Regions from separate parts of the Parabacteroides merdae ATCC 43184 genome, predicted to be linked through region 2. Evidence: riboswitches for the same ligand, from Rfam matches in the RefSeq annotation. Region 2 holds a riboswitch; each other region holds the start of a gene.
What was found. A riboswitch is a leader RNA that binds a small molecule or an ion and turns the genes downstream of it on or off. The one in region 2 is predicted to bind cobalamin.
Positions count from the first base shown of each region.

Region 1 (4,280 bases), 510 kb from region 2:
AGGTCGTTATTTCCTTTCAGGTCGCTCATCCAATCGGCAAACTGTTTTCCGCGATAATCTTTCTCGGTCAGTTTAAATCCCTGGACCATCGTACCCATTCCTCCGTCCAGAATCAAAATGCGTTCTTTCAGGAGATTCAAAAATATTTCTTTATCCATAAAGGTTCGTTACCGTTTAAATGCACGATCCATCTCCCGGCGGTCGTCCCGTTCCTTGATAGAGTCGCGTTTGTCATATTCCTTCTTACCTTTGGCAATAGCCACAACGACTTTGGCCAGTCCTTTATCATTAATAAAAAGACGTGTCGGAATAATTGTAAAGCCATTATTGCGGGCAGCGCTTTCAATCTTCCGCAATTCCTTTTTAGTCAGCAACAGCTTGCGGTCACGGCGAGCCGTATGGTTATTGTATGTCCCGTAGAAATATTCTGCCACATACATATTCTTCACCCACAATTCCCCCTTCTCCACAATACAAAACGTATCAACCAGACTCGCCTTTCCCAAGCGTATCGATTTGATCTCCGTACCGGTCAGCACGATCCCTGCCGTAAACGTGTCGAGCAACTCATAATCGAAAGTCGCCCGCTTGTTCTTTATCTGTATGTTATTACTAATCTTCTCTTTCATCTTATTCTCCTATCAAAAACGTAAACCGGGCATCAGCATGGAAAGAATTACCTCGATCAACCAGGGCGTCAGCAAAATCAGACCGGTCGCGGTCCCGACAAACTTCAGGCGTATCTTCTCCTCCACCTGCATATAAGGGCCGGCCCCTTCCCATACGATATAAAATGTATATAACACAAATATACGCAAAAAGAAAAACTCCGGAAGTAACATCAACACGATGTTCAATGCAAACATCAACGAAGACGAATAGCCGACAAAGCGTTGACACAGTTTCATATCCTTCTCCCGTTTGAACCATCCCTGCCAAATCTCATTCAGCAAATAGGAAGCCAGATAAAAGCCGCCGAACGCAGCGACTAATGTCCGGATAGACGACTTCAACGCCAGTTCGACATCAAACTCCTTCCGAGTGAACAGCACGCCTAAAAAAGCAGCAACCGTAACGAATCCGATGAGAGGATACACAAACCGGGATAAAAACTCATCGTCCTTTTCTTCTTTTCTCGTCAGAATATCCCACGCCTTTCCCGGCTGGGAGATGATGGCTACAACCAATTTAAATATCTCTTTATACATTTTTCAATACGCTCGTTTGCTATTTATCATTTTATTTGCCTTTTCCTGTCAAGTCTATTGTAAACACGTCGGAACTTTTCCAGTTTATCGATGCAGAATCCTTCCCGAACGAATATGCATAGTTAATCCGGAACTTCAGTTCATCCGAATGATTCTTTTCCGCCTTTTTCACCAGATCTTCGATATTGAACGCACAAGGAATAATCATCGCCTCGCCTCTTGTCGTGTCCGCCTTGATTCTGATCGTGCGGAGGTAGAGGCTATAAATATTATCGTCTCCCAACAATTTATCCGAATTATAGGACAAAGAGAAACTGTCCACTTGGTTTGCCGGGTGATTGCTTATCTCCGTGAACAGGAACAAATTGCCTCTGATATAAGCGGAACGCGCCTGGAGGGAAGAAAGCAACAGTTCGTCCTTTGCAACAATAGAGGTATCGGTCAACGTATTATAGAAGTTCCAACGATTAACCTCCGAGATCGTATTTTCATAAATAATAGCCTCGGTATAACTGGTATCCGTCCCTGCCCCCATATTGTTTGCGACCCCGTAATCGATGGAATAATCAAACAAAATACATTCTCCGTTTTCCACATTGGCATTCTGGAAGTCTTCCGAAGAGACCACTACGTCCCCCTTGGTATAAATAGCCTTACCAGGTCCGTAACCGGTCACCACTACCCCTGCCTGGTTTGCCATCGTCAATTGGGTGGCCGGGTCTCCCAAACAAGAATTCAACACAACCAAACAAAAGGCCAAAACGCCATATAATACTGTTTTTCTCATTTCCATATACAAATTTGAAGTCGTATTTATCTTCCTCTCTTTATGGAGGAAACGCACAAAGGTACGAAAAAAAGGTTTATACGACAAAAGCCGGAAGATTAATCACACTCATAAAAGGAAAGCATGAATCGAGGCGGAGCTCATCCCACCCACAGATTCATGCCTCTTTTCCTAATTATTATGGCAAAATAATTAAAAACAAGTAAATAGCTACGGGAAACGGAAATAAAGAAAGGCAAAAGCCTACGGCTTCACAGTTCTCTTCCGGCCTATCCTCGAAGCCGTCGAAAAAATATGCGTTGCAGGTCTTCTGACTTACTTCCGGTATGAGCGCCTTCCCAACTCGCGTCAGTGGCATAAAAGAATTGCCCAATCCGTTTTGAAGCTTACAGCAGCGGGACTGTCCGGGATTTGCACCCGATTCCCTTTTAATCCTTTTCCGCAGATTGCGAAGCAGGAACAATGCATGGGACAAATATAAAGATATTTTCCATATATTTCTCATCTTCTTACAGAAAAAAGCTGAAACCGACTCCAGACCCGTTAAGCTTTGCGGTAAGCCTCGACAGCTTCCTGAACGGAGCCGTACATCAACAGCAGATGGCGGGATTGGTTATAGGGAAGATTCAATTCCTCGGCAACCATGCGGGTTCCACGGTCTATAAGTTTCTGATTGGTGAGCTGCATATTGACCATCCGGTTTCCTTTAACCCTACCCAATCGGATCATAACGGAGGTGGAGATCATGTTCAGGATCATTTTCTGCCCCGTGCCGGATTTCATACGGGAACTGCCAGTGACAAACTCCGGCCCGACAATCATTTCGATTGCGATATCGGCCTCCATCGCCATCGGTGAATCTGGATTGCTGGAAATGGAGGCAGTCAGGATGCCCTGTTCACGTGCTTTGCGAAGGGCACCGATCACATAGGGAGTCGTCCCGGAAGCAGCAATGCCGATCACGGTATCCTTCGTATTAACCCGGTGCTCCAACAATTCCTGCCAGCCGCGTTCCTCATCGTCTTCAGCATTCTCCACAGGATTCCGGAGGGCAGTATCGCCACCAGCTATCAAGCCGACAATCAGTGTGGAAGGCATCCCAAACGTCGGGGGGATTTCGGAAGCATCCAAAACTCCCAACCGCCCGCTGGTTCCGGCTCCCAGATAAAAGATCCGTCCGCCCTGCTTCATGCGGGGAACGATCTGCAAAACCAATTCTTCTATTTTGGGGATTGTCTCTCGGACAGCCAACGCCACTTTCTGATCTTCCGTATTGATATCTTCAAGCAAGTCCCGGACGGACTTCCGTTCCAGGTCGTTATAGAGAGAATTCTGTTCCGTTATCTTAATGAATGACATAGCTTATTACAATTTACACGTTGCAAAGCTACTAAAAATATCACATTTACATGTCGGTAAACTTCAAGCAAACAGGCTTACTAACCCGGATGTCTTTTCCCGTATCTTTCAACAAACCGCTTTGCTTGTCTATTTCGTAAACCTGCACGATATGACTATCCCGACAAGCGCAAAGCAGGAACTTGCCGTTGGGGGTGATGACGAAATTACGCGGATGAATACCGGTCAGCTGATAACCAATCTTTGTCAATTGCCCGTTTTCCAGATCGATAGAAAAAATCGCGATACCGTCACCTTTCAGACGGTTAGAGGCATATAGGAAACGACCGTCCGGTGTGATGTGTATATCGGCACTACCGGAGACATGTAACGTATCGGCTTCTACAAACCGGACCGGGGTCAGGTTGCCCTTGTCGTAATACATGAGAGCGACGCGGCCCGAAAGCTCGCTAATCAGGTAAGCCCATTTCCCATTCGGATGAAAAACCGTATGGCGCGGACCTTCTCCCACCGGCAAACTAAAAGAGGCAGGCGTCCCTTCCCGCAAACTCAAGCCTTTATCGGAAGCAACGATCTCGTATTTATAAATCCGGTCCGTTCCCAGATCGTTGGCATACAGATAGTTCTCATCCGGAGAAGCGTACACGCAATGCAGATGCGGGACCGCCTGGCGTTCGGCCCCCGGTCTTCCTCCTTCATACGCATATACTTCAGCCGGTAGCAAAGCTCCATCGGCCGAGATGGAGAAAACACTTATGCTTCCGCCGTTGTAGTTGGCCGTGACAGCCATCCGGTGTTTACTGTCCACCCAGATATAGCAGGGAGCGCTCCCATCCGTATGCTGCTCGTTCAGCAAAGAAAGCGTCCCGGTTTGCTTGTCAAACGAATAGGCACATACTTTTGCGTCCGGCACAGCAGTTTCACTT
Region 1 is NZ_CP102286.1:91,219-95,498, reverse strand. Features, by position in the region: gene metH (methionine synthase) at 1-158, opposite strand, end outside; gene smpB (SsrA-binding protein) at 168-629, opposite strand; gene NQ542_RS00385 (YIP1 family protein) at 642-1,208, opposite strand; gene NQ542_RS00380 (BFO_2992 family lipoprotein) at 1,240-1,995, opposite strand; cobalamin riboswitch at 2,279-2,475, opposite strand; gene murQ (N-acetylmuramic acid 6-phosphate etherase) at 2,539-3,354, opposite strand; gene NQ542_RS00370 (lactonase family protein) at 3,401-4,280, opposite strand, start outside.
Region 1: another riboswitch for cobalamin. It lies ahead of NQ542_RS00380 (BFO_2992 family lipoprotein); the one in region 2 lies ahead of NQ542_RS16155 (TonB-dependent receptor plug domain-containing protein).

Region 2 (4,280 bases):
TTTCTTTTCTTCCGGTCAAGTATATAGGTCATCACAATTGCCATCACCCAGTAAAAGATCGGAATGGAAGGATACCATTTGAAATAATGATCCGGCCAGATCGTGTATAATAATCCTCCTAACGTCACACCGATGGCTGCATTGATAAATGTAATCAATCCCATCAGCTTTAATTTTAACCATCCAGTCATGTCGTCGTATATACTTTTATTTATTCGATGCAAACAGATATGTAATCATCCTTAACCTCTACGAATCCGCTCTTGATAGCCTGTTCGCCTTTTTTGCCATCGTGTTCATATTGGATGGTTCCCTGTCGGAGGGCGGCTATCAGCGGGGCATGATGGGGGAGGATATCAAATGAACCGGCTGCTCCCGGAAAGGAAACACGCTCTGCTTCGCCTTCGAAAAGAATGCCGTCCGGTGATACAATTTCCAATCTCATATCCATTTTTAATTTGCTTGTTCAGCCAATCGCTTTGCTTTTTCCATCACGTCCTCGATTGTGCCTACGTTCAAGAAAGCCTGTTCGGGGATATCGTCCGTCTCTCCGTCCATGATCATCTTGAATCCTCGGATCGTATCTTCGATGGAGACCATGACGCCCGGTACACCGGTGAATTGTTCCGCCACGGAGAACGGCTGTGAAAGGAAACGCTGTACACGGCGAGCGCGGTTGACGGTCAGGCGGTCTTCGTCGGAAAGTTCTTCCATGCCGAGGATCGAGATGATGTCTTGCAGTTCCTTGTTGCGTTGGAGGATTTGTTTCACACGCTGTGCCGTTTCGTAATGCTCTTTGCCCACGATCAACGGGTCCAGGATGCGCGAAGTGGATTCCAACGGGTCGACGGCCGGATAGATACCGAGTTCGGTGATCTTACGGCTCAATACCGTGGTGGCATCCAGATGTGTAAAGGTCGTTGCCGGAGCCGGGTCCGTCAGGTCGTCTGCTGGCACATAAACTGCCTGAACGGAAGTGATGGAACCTTTCTTAGTGGAAGTGATGCGTTCCTGCATGGCTCCCATCTCGGTGGCCAGTGTCGGCTGGTAACCGACGGCGGACGGCATACGTCCCAGCAGGGCGGATACTTCCGAACCGGCCTGTGTGAACCGGAAGATATTGTCGATAAAGAAAAGGATGTCTTTTGTTTCCCCCTCTGCCGCCAGGTCACGAAAAGACTCGGCGATCGTCAGTCCTGAAAGGGCTACCGAAGAGCGGGCTCCCGGCGGTTCGTTCATCTGGCCGAAGACCAGTGTCGCCTGCGACTTGGCCAGTTCATCATAATCGATCTTGGACAAATCCCAATGACCTGCCTCCATGCTTTTCTTGAATTCTTCGCCGTAGCGGATGACTCCGGATTGGATCATCTCGCGCAGCAGATCGTTTCCTTCGCGTGTACGTTCACCCACACCAGCAAAGACGGAGAATCCGTTGTTCTTCTTCGCGATGTTGTTGATCAACTCCATGATCAGGACCGTCTTTCCTACGCCAGCTCCCCCGAACAGACCGATCTTGCCTCCTTTGGAGTAAGGTTCGAGCAGGTCGATCACCTTGATACCGGTGTATAAGACTTCACGGCTGGTGGTCAGGTCTTCGAACTTGGGCGGTTCACGATGGATCGGAAGAGCCCCTTTCTTGTCGAGTTCGGTCATTCCGTCAATGGGATTCCCCGTTACGTTCATCAAACGCCCTTTTACCTGGTCGCCGACCGGCATCGTGATGGGCGAACCGTGCGAAATGGCTTCCATTCCTCTCTTCAGTCCGTCTGTCGTATCCATCGCTACGGTACGGACCGTGTTTTCCCCAATATGCTGTTGGACTTCCACAATCAGGATTTTTCCATTGGGGCGGGTTATCTCCATTGCATCGTGAATGCGGGGAAGTGTTATCTTTTCTTCCTTGCCATTATCGAAATGAATGTCCACGACCGGACCGATAACCTGTGAGATATAACCTTTTATTTCTCCCATACAATCTCTTTTTTCCTTAATCCTATTCAAATCTTCAGCTGCAATATTACGAATTATGAATTTCCGAAAACCGGAAATATTACTTTTTGAGTCTTTTTGTACTTAGTTAAATATTCAACTAATTTCAACCTCTTCTAAAATGAACCAATCGAGTTCTGAAATGAACCAAAATAGTAGGAATAGCTTATTTTGTAAACCATAGAGATAGAAGATTCTAAGCATGATATGCCGTTTTGTTGGCGAAAAACAGATGAAATGTTTTACTTTGTTAAATAAAAAGGATTACTCATCTGTTTTTTCTACCTTTGCAATCGGATTATGGTGTAACCGTATTTGCTTCCGCTGACGGTTAGTAAAAGGGAATCCGGTGAAAGTCCGGAGCTGTACCCGTAGCTGTAAGTTCTGAAACCCCGGCAAATCTTGTTGCCACTGGTGGTTCAATTGAGAATTGACAATTTGAACACCGGGAAGGCTGCCGTTAGTTGGTAATTGTCCATTATCAATTATCAATTGAAAAGGGGGGAACAAGCCAGAAAACCTGCCATTATTCGGTATCCGGTTCCTCGGGTAAAGGAACTGATGAATCGAAAAGGTATGCAGAATATATTTGTAAAACGATTGTCGGGCCTGTTATGTGCCTGGCTATTTCCGTTTGCCGCTTTGTATGCGCAGGTAGACACGACGACCTATCACCAGCTTTCGGGTGTCGAGGTGTTAGGAAAGGTACGCCCTTCCACCACCCGTGAGAGTACACCGCTTCAGGTGATGGACAAGGCTGGGATCGAACGGCTCGGTGTGCAGGACTTGTCGGAAGCCGTAAAACGCTTTTCCGGTGTGACCGTACAGGATTACGGAGGTATAGGAGGTTTGAAAACCGTTTCCGTCCGCAGCCTCGGTGCCAAACATACGGCTGTCTGCTATGACGGGGTGACGGTCACGGATGCACAGAGCGGCCAGGTGGATATCAGTCGCTTTTCACTGGACAATGTCGATATGATCTCCCTGTCGATCGGTCAGGCCGACGATATCTTCCAGACGGCACGGATGTACGCTTCGGCAGGGGCGTTGAGCATAAAGACAAGTCGGCCCGTATTCACTGATCGTTCGTACCATCTGAAAGCACAAGTAAAAGCCGGTTCGTTTGGTTTGGTAAATCCTTATTTACGGTATGAGCAGAAGCTGGGGAAAAAGTGGTATACTTCTTGGCACGGCGATTATTTACGAGCGGATGGGAATTATCCATTTACGTTGGTGAATGGTAATTTGATAGAAAAGAAGAAGAGATACAACAGTGATATCGAATCGTGGCGTACGGAATTGAATTTTACAGGTGATTTAGGGAAGTTCGGTACATTATCGATGAAAGGATATTATTTTGACTCCCATAGAGGATTGCCCGGATCTGTAATATTTTATAATGATTATTCGGGTGAACGTTTGTGGGATAGGAATGCTTTTGCACAGATTCATTATGAGAATCATATAACTGAAAAATTTACTTTCCAGGCACAGGCTAAATATAATTATTCGTGGATGCGCCATTTGGATGTTGATAATAAATATGAATCGGGACGACAGGATGATCGATATACACAAAAGGAATATTATCTTTCTATTTCGGGGCTATATTCTTTGGCTGATCATCTTTCTTTGGCTGTAGCTGAAGATTATTTCATTAATTCATTGGATAATACAATTCCAGAATGCCCGTTCCCAAAACGATATACGTCTTTGACGGCTTTGGCTATCCAGTATAAAGATCCGAGACTGACTGCTACTACCAGTTTGTTAGGAACATATATAACCGAGAATGTAGAGAGAGGAGACAGACCGTCTGATCGTAAACGATTATCTCCTGCTGTAAGTCTTTCTTGGCGAGTTCTGTCAGACCATAACTTCCGTTTACGAGCCTCTTATAAAGATATATTTCGTGTTCCGACTTTTAATGATCTATATTATTTGAGGATAGGCAATACTGATTTGAAGCCGGAACGGGCGACTCAATACAATGTAGGTATGACATGGAGTGGTTTGTTGCCTTTTATTAATTATCTGAATGTTTCAGTAGATGGTTATTACAATCGTGTGAGTGATAAGATCGTTGCTATACCGACAATGTTCATTTGGAAAATGATGAATATGGGAGAGGTCTCGATCGGAGGAATTGATGTGAATTTATCGACAGAAGTTCCTCTGTGGAAAAATATCTCCTTAACCGGACAAATGTCTTATTCTTGGCAACATGCGATAGATATAACAGATGAAACAGAAAAGAACTATCGGGATCAAATACCTTATACCCCCAAACA
Region 2 is NZ_CP102286.1:3,956,674-3,960,953, forward strand. Features, by position in the region: gene NQ542_RS16140 (hypothetical protein) at 1-191, opposite strand, end outside; gene NQ542_RS16145 (F0F1 ATP synthase subunit epsilon) at 212-445, opposite strand; gene atpD (F0F1 ATP synthase subunit beta) at 454-1,971, opposite strand; cobalamin riboswitch at 2,274-2,531, shown strand; gene NQ542_RS16155 (TonB-dependent receptor plug domain-containing protein) at 2,566-4,280, shown strand, end outside.

Region 3 (4,280 bases), 1.5 Mb from region 2:
GGTCCATCAGCCAAATCTTGTCGGCGATCTGGAGCGCCAGTTCGAGATCGTGCGTGGAGAGGAAAATCGTCTTGTTCGTGCTTCGCGTCAGATGGTGGAGCAATTGCATGATCTCCACCTTGCTCGGAAAATCGAGGAAAGCAGTCGGCTCGTCCAGAAAGATAACAGGTGTTTCCTGAGCCAGTGCCTTGGCGATCATGACCTTCTGCCGTTCTCCGTCCGACAGGGTGTGCACCATGCGGGAGGCCAGGTTCTCAATCCGTACCAAGGCGATCGATTCTTCCACGACCTGCTTGTCCTCCTTGTCCAACCGTCCCCAAAAACCGGTGTAGGGACTGCGTCCCATCTCGACCAATTCCCGCACGGACATATTCCGGATGTCACACTTCTCCGTCAGGACCACACCGATCGTCGTGCTCAGTTCCTTGTCCGAATAACTGTCCATATCACGTCCCAAGACGGCGATCTCGCCTCCCAGCTTCGGCTGGAAAGCCGACAGCGTGCGCAGAAGCGTCGACTTCCCGACTCCGTTCGCTCCTAAGAGGCAGGTTAATTCTCCACTATAAATCCGGGCCTGTATATGGCTCGCCACCAACTTGGTATCATTCTTTGTCCGATAACCGATAGAGAGATCGTTTATATGAATCGTATCTTGTCTCATCATTCGTTCAGTTCGTTTTTACGTTTACGGAATAGAACGGAGGCCACTACCGGAGCACCGATTAGGGCAGTCACCGAATTGACCGGCAAAGCCCCTTCGAAGCCGGGCATCCGGGCAATCAAGTTGCAGACGAGTGCCAATGCGGCACCGGCAAACAGGACGGCAGGCATCAGGACCCTATGGTCGGATGTTTGAAAAATGGCCCGGCACAGGTGCGGGACGGCCAGGCCAAGAAAGATGACCGGTCCACAATAGGCCGTCACGATCGCCGTCAGCACTCCTGCCGAGGTGATCACCAAAAGACGTGCCCGCTTGATGTTCAATCCCAAGTTACGGGCATAGCCGTCGCCAAGCAGCATCAGGTTCAACGTCTTGATCAACAGGAACGACAAAGGGATCAGAATCGCCATGATCGCAACAAACAGCATCATCTGGTTGCCGGAAACACGTGAGAAGCTGCCTAACCCCCAGATCACATAGGCGCGAATATCCTCCTCCACGCTGAAGAACTTCAGCACGCCGATCACCGCATTCGCCACGTAGCCGATCATCACGCCGATGATCAGCAGCGTCACGTTCCCTTTCACCTTCTGCGACACATATACGATTAACGCCATCACCGAGAGCGAACCGATCACGGCTGCTATCGAAAGCGCGATTTCTCCCATAAACCCCAATTTACTAAGCGCAACCCCTCCGAGGCTACCGCTCAGCAGTACCACAAAGGCCACGCCCATGCTCGCACCGGAGCTGATCCCCAGCACAGAAGGTCCCGCCAGTGGATTCCGGAAAACAGTCTGCATCTGCAAGCCGCTTATCGCCAGGCCCGCTCCCGCCACCAAAGCTGTCAATGCCTGCGGAAGACGTGATTTCCAGACGATATTCTGCCAGGTCACCGGCTCGTCTCCCAGTCCGCAAATAATGTTCCAGACAGACTTCAACGGGATAGACACCGACCCTAACACCAAATTCAGGAACATCAGGACCAGGATAGACGCTACGATGAGCGACATCAGAAAAGTAGTGGAATGTCTCATTCGTGCAACTTATTTGAGCCGTGCATAATAAACAGGTGTATGATCGGGCAGCAGGTCCGGATGGAATATATGCAGCAGGTCGGCCAGTACGACTTCCGGCTCGGTCGGCATACTTTCGTAAAAAGGCGTATCTTTCATGTTGCAATAGATGATCCCTTTCTCTCTGAAGGCACGGAAATCGGCATAACGCGGGTCCTGCTCCTTCAATGCCTCATAGCTGAACGTACCCGGATAGCTGTTCACAATGCGCCAGTAATCGGCTTCGTCACCCTGGTTGTAGACAGTTTCGAAATCAAGTGTCACACCTCCCGAACGTTTGTCGTTTTTGAGGAAATAGTCAGCACCGGCGTCCTTGAAAAGTTGGGCGAGAAAGCTCTCCCCTCCTACGGCATACCAGTTACCGCCCCGCATCTCGCCGCTCAACACGACCGGGCGTTTCTTCACTTTTCCTTCCGCCGTCAGCTCCTTCAATTCATTGTAACGGGCCGCGATAGCGTCGAATGTCTCGTTTGCCTTTTGCTCCTGTCCTACCAACAGGCCGACGAACTTCACCCATTCCGCCTGTCCCAACGGCGTCATCTCCTTATAGCCTAAATGTGGGATCAATGGGATACCGACATCCTTCAAGGTCTCATATCCGCCCCGTTTAAAAGGCGAAACAAGGATCAGGTCTGGGTTCATACTCATGATCACCTCGTTGTCGAAATTCCCTTCTATGCCGATTTTGGCGGTCTTCCCGCTCTTGAGACGTTCGTTCATCTCCCTATTGAACAGATGCCGGGTACTGGTCACCCCTACGACCTTGTCCAGTTCGCCCATCTTGATAAAATTGGACAACTGCAAAGATGTCATACAGACAACACTTCTGATGGGTGTCTCGATCACAGTATACGATCCGGGGATGCCGGACGGTTTCGTTCCTCTCCTGACAAGCGCATAATGAAAAGTCGTACTTTCCTCATTCTGCGGGTCCTGGATATCCAGCAAGACATACCCGCTCCGATAGGATAATACGAAACCACGGGCATACTCGGGTACAATATGGACACCAGAAAACGCGCTTTCTTCCGTCGTTTCCACCTTATCGGTCCGTTGATTGTTTTTGGTCGTACACGAGGATGCGACACACAACGACATAAGTAGGCAGCATCCTGCCAGGCATTTTTTCATATTCAATATTATTTTATTATAACCGAGCGAGCGTTGTCCACCCCACGAGGACGAGACTCTTCAAAACCGAAACGGCAGGTCTTCTGACTTACTTCCATCCCCGGACACCTTCCCGATCCCCCGATCAGTGGCATTGAGTATTGCCGGTATGTTACCGAAGTTTCACAGCAGCGTGGTCTGTCCGGGATTTCCACCCGGTTCCCTTTTCATTCCTGTCCTGTAAGGAGGACAGGGAAACCTGTTTCAAAGGGCAAATATAATAATATTACTTTTGCTTTCAAGAGAAAAGTGGCAGACAAATCAGTTTTTCTTACGAGCCGCCAAATATTCGTCTTCTAGCATGACTTTCAGTACATGGCCGCTTTCGTCGAAAGCGACAACCAGATTCCGCTGGTCAGTCGTCTCGAGAGAGACCTTATACTGGATAGGGCTACCGCTACCATTCGACTTGTACACCTCTTTGATCAAGCAATTTTCATAAGCGTTGTAAATCGCTTCCTGTGCGGCAAGGTCCACATCGACGATATCGATCGCATAGAAATTTTTCATACTCAACATATCGATATCCGTATTCCCATCCCGTCCAGTCTGCGCATGACTGTTTTGAGCCATACAGACACACGAAACCACCATAGCCACCATCAATACAAACTTCTTCATAACCTAAAATCTTAAACAATCTATTTACCTTTTTCTAATCGTTCCATCAAGTACAAATTGCATGCCAAAGAATAAAAAGCGGGCTGTGGAAAAGGCAGTGTGGAAATTATCCCCACAATTGTGGAATGCAGATTTGGAAAGTTCCGCAATTTTCCTCACTTTTGCGCACCAAATAATTCTAACGCACATGTCGTACCCCATCTGCTTCGTATCGCTCGGTCCGGGAGACCCCGAACTGATCACCTTGAAAGGCTTGAAAAAACTCCGACAGGCCGATATCATCTATTGCCCCGCCACCATAAGCAAAAGCGGACAACTACTCTCCCGTGCGGCCCGTATTATCGAAGAACTGGAAATCGAGAAATCTGTAGTCCAGTTCTTCACGCTCCCGATGAGCAAAGACCGGACCGAAGTCTGGAAAGTCTACGATACCTTGTATGAAAAGGCCATATCCGCCAGGGATAAAGAGAAAAAGGTGGTCATTGTGGCGGAAGGCGATGCAGGGTTCTATTCTTCCATACAGTATATATACGACAAATTCAAAGAGAACCGCATCGAAGTGGAACGAACCGCCGGAATACCAGCTTTCATTGCAGCGGGTGCTTTAGCCGGCTTGCATATTGTCAAGCAGGAAGAACAAATCATCGTCATACCCGGAATGCTGACGGCGGAAGAATTGTCGAAAAAGATCAAGACCGGTAATGTGATCGTCATCATGAAGCTGTCCCAATGTGTGGAGGCCGTCCATACCT
Region 3 is NZ_CP102286.1:1,043,018-1,047,297, reverse strand. Features, by position in the region: gene NQ542_RS04135 (ABC transporter ATP-binding protein) at 1-661, opposite strand, end outside; gene NQ542_RS04130 (iron ABC transporter permease) at 661-1,698, opposite strand; gene NQ542_RS04125 (ABC transporter substrate-binding protein) at 1,708-2,868, opposite strand; cobalamin riboswitch at 2,925-3,126, opposite strand; gene NQ542_RS04120 (hypothetical protein) at 3,169-3,528, opposite strand; gene NQ542_RS04115 (precorrin-2 C(20)-methyltransferase) at 3,716-4,280, shown strand, end outside.
Region 3: another riboswitch for cobalamin. It lies ahead of NQ542_RS04125 (ABC transporter substrate-binding protein); the one in region 2 lies ahead of NQ542_RS16155 (TonB-dependent receptor plug domain-containing protein).